DNA from 3 places in the Rhizobium sp. NPDC092011 genome. Region 1 is predicted to be linked to each of the others. Evidence: predicted binding sites of a transcription regulator. Region 1 holds the regulator's gene; each other region holds the start of a gene.

Evidence for each region. Region 1 encodes PhoB, which activates phosphate uptake and scavenging genes when phosphate is short. Its sites were predicted from a motif close to TGTCATNNANCTGTCAT; they were not measured.
Region 2: the regulator PhoB is predicted to act here: its motif matches at 1,736-1,752, upstream of phnF (phosphonate metabolism transcriptional regulator PhnF).
Region 3: the regulator PhoB is predicted to act here: its motif matches at 1,251-1,267, upstream of ACIQJ2_RS14490 (toxic anion resistance protein).

What each region holds. Positions count from the first base shown of each region.
Region 1 is NZ_JBIVSO010000006.1:192,366-195,644, forward strand. It holds gene pstB (phosphate ABC transporter ATP-binding protein PstB) at 1-632, shown strand, start outside; gene phoU (phosphate signaling complex protein PhoU) at 684-1,397, shown strand; gene phoB (phosphate regulon transcriptional regulator PhoB) at 1,430-2,113, shown strand; gene ACIQJ2_RS23755 (GcrA family cell cycle regulator) at 2,281-2,805, opposite strand; gene ACIQJ2_RS23760 (aspartate aminotransferase family protein) at 3,231-3,279, shown strand, end outside.
Region 2 is NZ_JBIVSO010000001.1:1,077,040-1,080,318, reverse strand. It holds gene ACIQJ2_RS05030 (acyltransferase family protein) at 1-691, opposite strand, end outside; gene phnF (phosphonate metabolism transcriptional regulator PhnF) at 954-1,712, opposite strand; gene ACIQJ2_RS05020 (extracellular solute-binding protein) at 1,936-3,183, shown strand; gene ACIQJ2_RS05015 (carbohydrate ABC transporter permease) at 3,194-3,279, shown strand, end outside.
Region 3 is NZ_JBIVSO010000002.1:1,261,085-1,264,363, reverse strand. It holds gene ACIQJ2_RS14500 (RidA family protein) at 1-256, opposite strand, end outside; gene ACIQJ2_RS14495 (cell envelope integrity EipB family protein) at 392-1,219, shown strand; gene ACIQJ2_RS14490 (toxic anion resistance protein) at 1,429-2,508, shown strand; gene ACIQJ2_RS14485 (substrate-binding domain-containing protein) at 2,513-3,279, shown strand, end outside.

The DNA of each region.
Region 1 (3,279 bases):
AGTCCACCTTCCTGCGTTGCCTCAACCGCATGAACGATACGATCGAGACATGCCGCATCACCGGCAAGATCACGCTCGACGATCAGGATGTCTACGATAACAGCATCGACGTAGTGGAGCTGCGCGCGCGCGTCGGCATGGTTTTCCAGAAGCCCAATCCGTTTCCGAAATCGATCTACGAGAACGTCGCCTATGGCCCGCGCATCCACGGCCTGCATCGGTCCAAGGCCGATCTCGAGCACATCGTCGAAACCAGCCTGCAGAAGGCCGGTCTCTGGGGCGAGGTGAAGGATCGGCTGCACGATGCAGGCACGAGCCTCTCTGGCGGACAGCAGCAGCGCCTGTGCATCGCGCGCGCGGTTGCCGTCAGCCCGGAAGTGATCCTGATGGACGAACCCTGCTCGGCGCTGGATCCGATTGCAACGGCAAAGGTCGAAGACCTCATCCACGAGCTGCGGGAGAATTTTACCATCGTCATCGTGACGCATTCCATGCAGCAGGCAGCCCGCGTTTCGCAACGCACCGCAATGTTCCATCTCGGCCATCTGGTCGAGGAGAACGACACCGATAAGATGTTCACCAATCCCGACGATTTCCGCACGCAGGATTACATCATGGGCCGTTTTGGTTGATGATGTCAGGCGCGCGGCTCCCTTCACACAGTTCACCTTGAGGATAGAAAAATGGTCTCCACTCACATTCTCTCTGCCTATGACGAAGACCTGAAGTTCCTGACGCGCCGCATTGCCGAAATGGGCGGTCTGGCCGAACAGATGGTCAGCGACAGCGTTCGCGCATTGGTTCATAGCGATGCCGCTCTCGCACAGAAGGTCATCTCCGACGACGTCGTTCTCGACCATGCCGAGCGCGAAGTCGGCGACAAGGCGATCGTCACCATCGCACGTCGTCAGCCGATGGCGGCTGACCTGCGTGAGATCATGGGTTCCATCCGCATCGCCTCCGATCTGGAGCGCGTCGGCGATCTTGGCAAAAACACTGCAAAGCGCGTCATCGCCGTGCAGGGCACCGGCGTTCCGCGCCGCCTTGCTCGCGGTATCGAACATCTTTCCGAACTGGCGCTCGGCCAGCTCAAGGAAGTGCTCGACGTCTACGCCACCCGCTCGCCGGACAAGGCCGTCTCGATCCGCGAACGCGACGAGGAAATCGACGCGATGTATACCTCGCTCTTCCGCGAGATGCTGACCTACATGATGGAAGATCCGCGCAACATCACCACCTGCACGCATCTTCTTTTCTGCGCCAAGAACATCGAGCGCATCGGCGACCATGCCACCAACATTGCCGAGACGATCTATTACATGGCGACCGGTGCTCAGCCCGAGGGCGAGCGTCCGAAAGACGATACCGCCAACACCGTCGGCGCGGTGACGGAATAATCTGGAAGCGAAGACAAGGAGACCAAAGGCGCATGGTTCCAAGAGTTGCTGTTGTAGAAGACGAGGAAGCGCTGAGCGTTCTGCTGCGCTACAATCTCGAGGCCGAAGGCTTCGAGGTCGACACGATCCTCAGAGGCGATGAAGCCGAGTTGCGTCTCCAGGAGCGCATCCCCGATCTTCTGATCCTAGACTGGATGCTCCCCGGCGTGTCCGGTATCGAGCTCTGCCGCCGGCTGCGCATGCGGCCGGAGACGGAGCGCCTGCCGATCATCATGCTGACGGCCCGCGGCGAGGAAAGCGAGCGCGTGCGTGGCCTTTCGACCGGCGCGGACGATTACGTCGTCAAGCCGTTCTCGACGCCGGAGCTGATGGCTCGCGTCAAGGCGATGCTGCGGCGAGCCCGCCCGGAGGTTCTCTCCACGGTGCTGCGTTGCGGCGATATCGAGCTGGATCGCGAAACCCATCGCGTTCATCGCAAGAGCCGTGAAGTGCGGCTGGGTCCGACGGAATTCCGCCTGCTGGAATTCCTGATGTCCTCGCCGGGCCGCGTCTTCTCGCGCTCGCAGCTGCTAGACGGCGTATGGGGGCACGATATCTATGTCGACGAACGCACCGTTGACGTTCATGTCGGCCGCCTGCGCAAGGCGCTGAACTTCTCCAATATGCAGGATGTCATCCGTACCGTTCGCGGCGCGGGCTATTCCATGGAGGCCTGAGCGGCACATCCTTGTGTTGGGGGCGCTCAGGCATCAACATAGCGGCGGAAACAGAAAACGGGCCTCGAGGGGCCCGTTTCTTTGTCTGAATGCTTGGATCGTCGCTCGGTATTTTTGTTTTACGCAATTCCGGACGGAAAACCGCTTCGCACTTTTCCTGCAATTGCTTAACCGTTGTTCCGCCGACGCTCATTCACCGGCTGATACGCCATGCGCTGATGGTAGGTGCAGTATGGTGAGGAATCCGGGCTGTCGTTGCCGCAGAAGTGGAAATCGTCCTTCAGCGGGTCGCCGACGGGCCACTTGCAGGTGCGTTCCGTCAGCTCCGTCAGGCCGAGGCGACGAGAGATCGGAACGACGACGTTCGAAGCCGGACGATAGGTAATCTCGTTGACCGCATCGACCTCGATCTCTTCCTTCAGCATGGTTGCGCCCTGCTGGCGGGTAACCGTGCGGGTTGCGACACGCGAAGTGTAAGCCGGGGCCCGCGGCGCCGAGGCGCTGCGCTTCGGCGTGCGAGCAGCCGTCGCCGTGCCACCCGCCTTCGCTCGGCCGGGAAGGTTCAGGCGATGCACCTTGCCGATGACGGCATTACGGCTCACGCCACCCAGTTGCGCCGCGATCTGGCTGGCGCTCAACCCTTCGGACCATAGCTTTTTCAGCTTCTCGACGCGTTCGTCTGTCCAGTTCATGCCCTGTCTCCGCTGTCGCGTTTCCGGTGGCAGAATCCTTCACCATTGCCTCGAATGGGAACGAGGCACGAAACGCTTTAAAATTGTGGTGACTAGTTCCGCCGCATGCAGTCTAGCAATTGGTTTTTAACCTAGTGTGAGGCTGACTCCGTGACAAGAGTCGCGCGAATCTTGAGGAATCGATTTCGGGGTTTTCCCCAACTTGCTGCCCCGGCGTGGCATTTCTGCAATACGCGGTGGCGAACGTAATCCTTTTGCGCTGAAGCGTTTTCTCGCACTTGCTAAATCGCCAGTTTTGTTGACATCGCGGTGCAAAACATCAATAGTGCCTGGGCCGCCGCAAGGCGGCATTTTTGATTTTTTCGGACCCGTTTCATCAAGCGGAAGCGATTGGTCCTTAAAGTTGTGATCGAGGAGATATGGCCATGGCCGAGACCGCGCCGCTTTATGACACCTACATGCGTGCTCCGCTGC
Region 2 (3,279 bases), on a different contig from region 1:
CGAGAAGGCCAATCGCCATCAAGCCTAGAGCCGGCCAGATGCCGATCCGCAGGCCGCTACGAAAGATCAACGCAACATAGACGCCGAACAGGAATTCCAGAATGATGGGGTTCGTCCAGAAAGCCAGTTGCACCTGCTGTGCAGAAACCAGATTACCGATGAGTGCCAACCCCGCCATCAGCACCGAGAGCCAGAAGATTCCAAGCCGGATCGGCAACATGAGCGCCAGCCCGAAGAATACGTAGAACAACATCTCGTAGTTCAACGTCCAGCCAAGAGCGAGCACGGGTCTGATCTCATCAATCCCACGGCCGGAAGGAATGAAGAAATAGGATGCCAATATATGCGAGACATTGCCGATCGGCACGTTGAGCAACGACGGCGCAATAGCGGCACCGAGCAACAGCACGCTGGTCAACAACCAGTAAAGCGGAACCACCCGCGCACACCGCCGCAAGAAGAAATTTAGCGGGGCACCGCTTTTGCCGAACTCGGCAGCGGCGGTATGGGTCATGATGAAACCCGATAGCACGAAGAATATGTCCACCCCGAAGCCGAGGTTCCAATTGATGGCGCCGTCAATCGGCAGGCGACCCGCCGTATCGGACAGGCTTGCGGTCTCATGCATAGCATGGGCAACCACGACGGACGAGGCGGCCAGCGCACGCAGGACCTGGAGATTGGAAATCACGCGAGAAGGATTGCCGGATTCGGTGCCGGCGGCGCGACTACCAGGTATTTTTCGAGAAGGCTCCACCAGAAATCCCAGTATTTACTCCCTTGGATCTCTATTCCGTACCTCACACGATATAACAACTGTTCGCCGTGCGTATAAATCGGCGGCTTTGCTTGAAAGTATGGTTACTCTTCCGTTAAGCACAGTCGAATGCTGCGAAAACAAGCTATCGGCGGGAGAATTCCCCGAACCTTTTGGCCAACGGACGGAATGCGATTCAGCTCGCCTCGCCGCGTGCGAGCACATCCAGAAGCTGGCTGGTATTGTCGATGGAAAACTGCACACGTTCCCCCGGCCATATGGATTCGGAATAGGAAATCGGCGTGCCCTTGAGGTCCACGTCCACCTTCCTGAGCGCGACCACCGGCTGCGACGCAGACTGATTTAGTTGCTTTGCTTCCTCACTCGTCGGCAAGCGCACGATGATATCCGTGCGCAGGCGGATATAATCGGGGATGCCGTACTCAGCCAGAATAAGCGTCACGCTTCGCCCGCTGCGCCGCGCCTCATCGAAACCGGGAAAACGGCGTACAGGAAAATAGGCGTGCGAATAGTTTATCGGCTCTTCATCGGCAAAACCGCGTCTGACGATATGATAGACCGGCTCGCCGTGGGGAAGCCGCAAGGCCTCCGCAATTAGTTCCGAGGCGGGAACCACCTCCTCATGGATCGCTTGCCCAAGCGGCTCCCTGCCCTGATCGAGCAGATTCTGGGAAAACCGAGTGCGCTCGGACAGGCGGTAGTCGAGGCGGCTGTCCCTCACGAAAGTTCCACGGCCCTGCTCCACCAACACGAGCCCTCGGCTTTCCAGCCGTGAAATCGCCCGCCGGATCGTGTGGCGACCGACACCGAAGCGTTCCATCAGATCCGCCTCGGTGGGAAGCTGCGCCTTGGGTGACAGGCGGCCGGTCAGAATATCCTCGGCGATATCGCTCTCGACCTGTTGCCATTGCCCATGCAGCAGTTTTTTTTCCATGCGCGCCCATCCGGATTCTATGATGTCATTCGAATGTCATATATCGGCTCCAGCATTGATTTTCAATCACTGTCCGGCGATCGATATCTGGAATAGGATTATCAAAGCCGAATTTCCCTCTCATATTTTATAGTTAGGCCACCAGATCTTCACATGAGTGTCACCCACCGCCACTAGATGAATATTCGGATGTTTTATTAATCATTCGAATATTGAGGATATAATGGTAGCGCTTAATCGTCGGCAATTCATCGCGGGTACGACCGCAGTCATCGGCACATCCATCGCAATGGCCGGCAAGGCGCGGTCAGCCGACGCCGCGATCGAAATATCGAGCACATGGGGCGCCGACAAGCCCTTCCAGAAAGTCGTCGACGCATTCAATGCAAAGAATCTCGGCGTAACCGTCACCAACCGGTTCGACGGCGACTATGAAGCCGTCACCGCCAAGGCGGTCGCCAGCGTCGCGGCCGGTCGCCCGCCAGCCATGATGATCACCGGCTGGAAGTTTGGCTATTTCGCCAAGCGCACGCTCGGCGCACGCGATCTGCGCGAGATCAATGCTGCGAAGGCAGAGGCGATCCTCGCCAATTTTCGTCCGTCCGTGTTGCCGCTGGTCACAATCGACGGCGCAGTTATCGGCCTGCCCTGGGCCATGTCGACGCCGATCACCTATATCAACAGCGAGATGTGGAAGGCAGCTGGCCTCGATCCAAACCTGCCGGAAACGCCGGATACAAAGTGGCTCTACGAGAGCGCACGCAAGCTCGATGCGGCCCTGAAAGGAAAGCATCCGACCTACCGTTCACCGATTTCGCTGTCCAACAACGAATGGACGAGCCAGTCCTTCATCCAGAACGCCGGCGGCTTCATCATCAATCCCGATGGCAAGCTTGCTCTGAACAGCCCGGAAGCAATTGCCGGCATGAGCGAATATTGCGCTCCCGCCCATGAGGGCCTTTGGCTGCCCGTCAGCGACAAGGAGCAGGTCGCTGCCTTCCAGTCGGGCGCGCTGGCCATCTGCACGACGAGCTCGACATCGGCCATCACCTTCCCGTTCGGTGCTGCGAAGGCCATCACGACGAAGTTCCCCGGTCTTTCCGGGCATCCACGCAAGATGAACAGCGGCGGCAATTTTCTCGCCGTCTACACGCGCAACAAGGAGCAGGCGGAAGCTTCGCTCGCCTTCCTCGAATTCTGCGCTTCGAAGGAGGGGCAGGCGCTGTGGTCCCAGACCGGCTATCTCAACACGTCCCAGCACGACATTCCGCTGATCAACGAGTTCATGAAGCCCGCAGCCGCACAGCTGGCGGACGGTTTGACCGCAGAAACGATCTGGCCGGGCAAGCGCGGTCTCGAAGGTCAGGCCGTATGGCGCAAATGGGTTTCGCGCATGCTGCTCAAGGAAACGACGGTTGCCGACGGCATCAAGGGCGCTCATGACGAGCTCGCAGGACTGATTTCGGCATAGGCCTCGCATCATGCCATTTCGTTTCAAATCGCTGGCCCCCTATTTGTTCGTGGGGCCGGCCGTGCTTGCCGTGGCGATATTTCTCTACGGTCCGCT
Region 3 (3,279 bases), on a different contig from region 1:
CACCGCCGAGCGCAGCCTTCGCCTGAGCGAGAATGTTGATGGCGCAGAGTTCGGCTGCGCGCTGGCCGCCGGCGACGTCGACATCCTTGCCGAGATGGCCCGTCACGCCGATCTTGCCGTTTTCCATTGGCAGCTGGCCCGAGAGGTAGAGGAGATTACCGCTGATGACATAGGGAACGTAGTTGGCGGCCGGTGCTGCGGCCTGCGGCAAAACGATGCCAAGTTCCTTCAGGCGACCCTCTATTGCGTCGGACATTTTCATCTCCCGTTTTGTTGTAAAAACTTCAAAAATCCGGCATCAAGACTAAATTCCGTCAATCGGAACAGGCAGCCTCGTTTCAGCCGAAAGCGTTCTTATAACATCGCGTGCGAGTCCAACAGGAGATAATGAATGTTCCGCTCGAGTATTGCTGCCACCGTTGTTTCGGGGCTGGGCATTCTGTCACTGGGGACCACGGCTGCTCATGCGGCCGGCCCGAGCGGCTTGATCGCGCACCGCGCCGTCTATGATCTGGAGCTGAAGGATGCTCCCGATCGCTCCGGCATTGCCGGCATGTTCGGCCGCATGGTTTATGAGTTCAACGGTTCCGATTGCACCGGCTTTACCACCAACTTCCGCTTCGTGACGAAGATCGACACCGGCGACTCCACCCGCGTCAGCGATCAGCAGACCACCACATTCGAAGATCTCGGCAAGCGGATCTTTCGCTTCGAGACCAAGTCATACACCGACAGCCAGCTCGACAAGGACGTGCGGGGCGCTGCGGTCGACGACCAGAAGGGTATAAAAGTCGATCTCACCCAGCCGCATAGCAAGCAGGTCGAGTTGATCGAGAGCCGTTTTCCGACGGAGCATATGCTCGACATCATCCACAATGCCAAGCTCGGCAAGAACTTCTTCGAGGCGCAGGTCTTCGATGGCTCCGACGATGGCGACAAGCCACTGATCGCCACCACTGTGGTGGGTAAGGAGCAGACGCCGGCGAAGGACGATCCCGACGCCGCCAAGGCGGGTGCTTTCGCCACCACGGCCTTCTGGCCGGTCACGGTCGCTTATTTCAACGAGAAGTCCACCGGTGACGCCATGCCGGTCTACCGCATGTCGTTCAAGCTCTATGAGAACGGCATAACCAGGGATCTCACCATGGATTACGGCGATTTCTCCTTGACCGGCAAGCTCACCAAGCTTGAGGTCCTCGACACCAAGGCATGCCAGTAGCTCTCCGCCAGCGCGCCAGGCGCGAAACTATCGTCATAAAACTGTGATCCAAGTTTCACTATTGTGTGAAACGGTCGGCACGCAGGGGTGAGTCTATTTCACACCTGTGCCGATCTGGAATTGTGGTGGGGCGCGCGGGGGAATGATCGTCTTGGGGGCGATTGAAAATTTGCGGTCGGCTCCGTGTTATCGACGAGAAAGCGCGACCTATGAGCAATGCCGATATCCCAGCCGCTTCCCACGAGACGCTGCCGGCTGTAGCCGCTGACCCGGCGGAGATCGCCCGTATCGGCGATACCATCGATCTGACCGATCGGGCCGGCATCTCCGTGTACGGCGATCGCGCACAGCAGTCCGTCTCGGATTATTCCGACCGTATCTTGCGCGAGGTCCGCAACCGCGATCTCGGTGAAGTCGGCAAGCTGCTGACCGATATCATCGTCAAATCCAAGAAGCTCGATCCGGCCTCGCTGAAAGACGAAGGATTCCTGTCGCGGATGTTTTCCTCGTTCAGGGCGCGTCTGGAGCGCTTCAAGGAGCAGTTCGAGGATGTCGCCGGCCAGATCGATCGCATCGGTCTTGAGCTTGACCGCCATAAGGATGTTCTGCGCCGTGACATCGCCCTTCTCGATGATCTGCATGAGGAAACCAAGCAGTCCATCCTGCAGCTCGACGCCTATGTGGAAGCCGGCAAGACCTTCGCCGACCGTTTCCGCACGACCGAACTTCCGCGCTTGAAGAGTGCTGCCGACGCCGCCTCCGCCAATCCAGGCGGCGGTATGCTGGAGGCGCAGATCTATCAGGACAGCCTGCAGGCGCTCGATCGTCTCGAAAAGCGGGTCTTCTATCTGCAGCAGGCGCGCCAGCTCGGCATCCAGCAATTGCCGCAGATCCGCATCGTGCAGGCCGGCGACGAGACCCTGATCGAAAATCTGCAAGCCACCTCGGCGCTGACGGTGCCGGCCTGGAAGCAGAAGATGGTGATCCTGCTCGGCCTTACGCAGCAGAAGTCCGCGCTGGAATTGCAGAAGACGGTGACCGACGCCACCAACGACATGATCCGCCAGGCATCGAAGATGATGAAAGATCAGGCGATTGCCATCGAACAGCAATCGCAGCGCGGTATCGTCGACATCGACACGCTCGCCGCCGCCAACCGCGACCTGATCGACACGATCGGCGGCGTGCTGAAGGTGCAGGAGGATGGCCGCGCCAAGCGCGCCGAGGCCGAGCAGCGGATGCAGAAAATGACCATTGAGCTCAAGAAGGCCATGATCGAGGCGCGGTGACGTAATGATGATCCGCACATTCGTGACCGGTCTGACGCTCATGGCAGCAATCGTGCTGAGCGGTTGCGACGTCGGCGGCCAGGGGCCGAAATTCTCGATCGTCTCCGGCTCGGAGAATACGGTCCTTCAGCCGATCGTCGAGGAGTTCTGCAAAGAGAAGAAGGCTGCTTGCAGCTTCTCCTACGAGGGCACTTTGGATATCGGACTTGCTCTCCAGAGCGAGAAAGGTGTCGATCAGGATGCCGTCTGGCCGGCATCGAGTGTCTGGGTCGACATGTTCGACGCCAAGCGCCGGGTGAAGTCGCTTACATCGGTCGCGCAGATGCCGGTCATTCTCGGCGTGCGCAAATCCAAGGCAGATGCGCTCGGCTGGACCGGCAAGCCGGTTTACATGAAGGATATCTTGGCGGCCGTGAAGAACGGCTCGCTGAAGTTTCTCATGACGTCGGCCACTCAATCCAATTCCGGCGCCAGCGCCTATCTCGGTATGTTGTCGAGCGCGCTTGGCAACAAGCCTGTCATCGAGCCGGGGGATCTCGACAAGCCCGAGGTTCGAGACGCCGTGCGTTCGCTCCTTGCTGGTGTCGAGCGTTCTTCCGGCTCTTCGGGCTGGCTCGCGGATCTCTATACGGATTCGGCGCGGAAGGGCGTTCTCTACGACGCCATGTGGAACTACGAGGCGGTCCTCAAGGAAACCAACGACAAGCTGGTGGGCATGGGCAAGGAGCCGCTCTATGCCATCTATCCAGCCGATGGCGTCGTGGTTGCCGA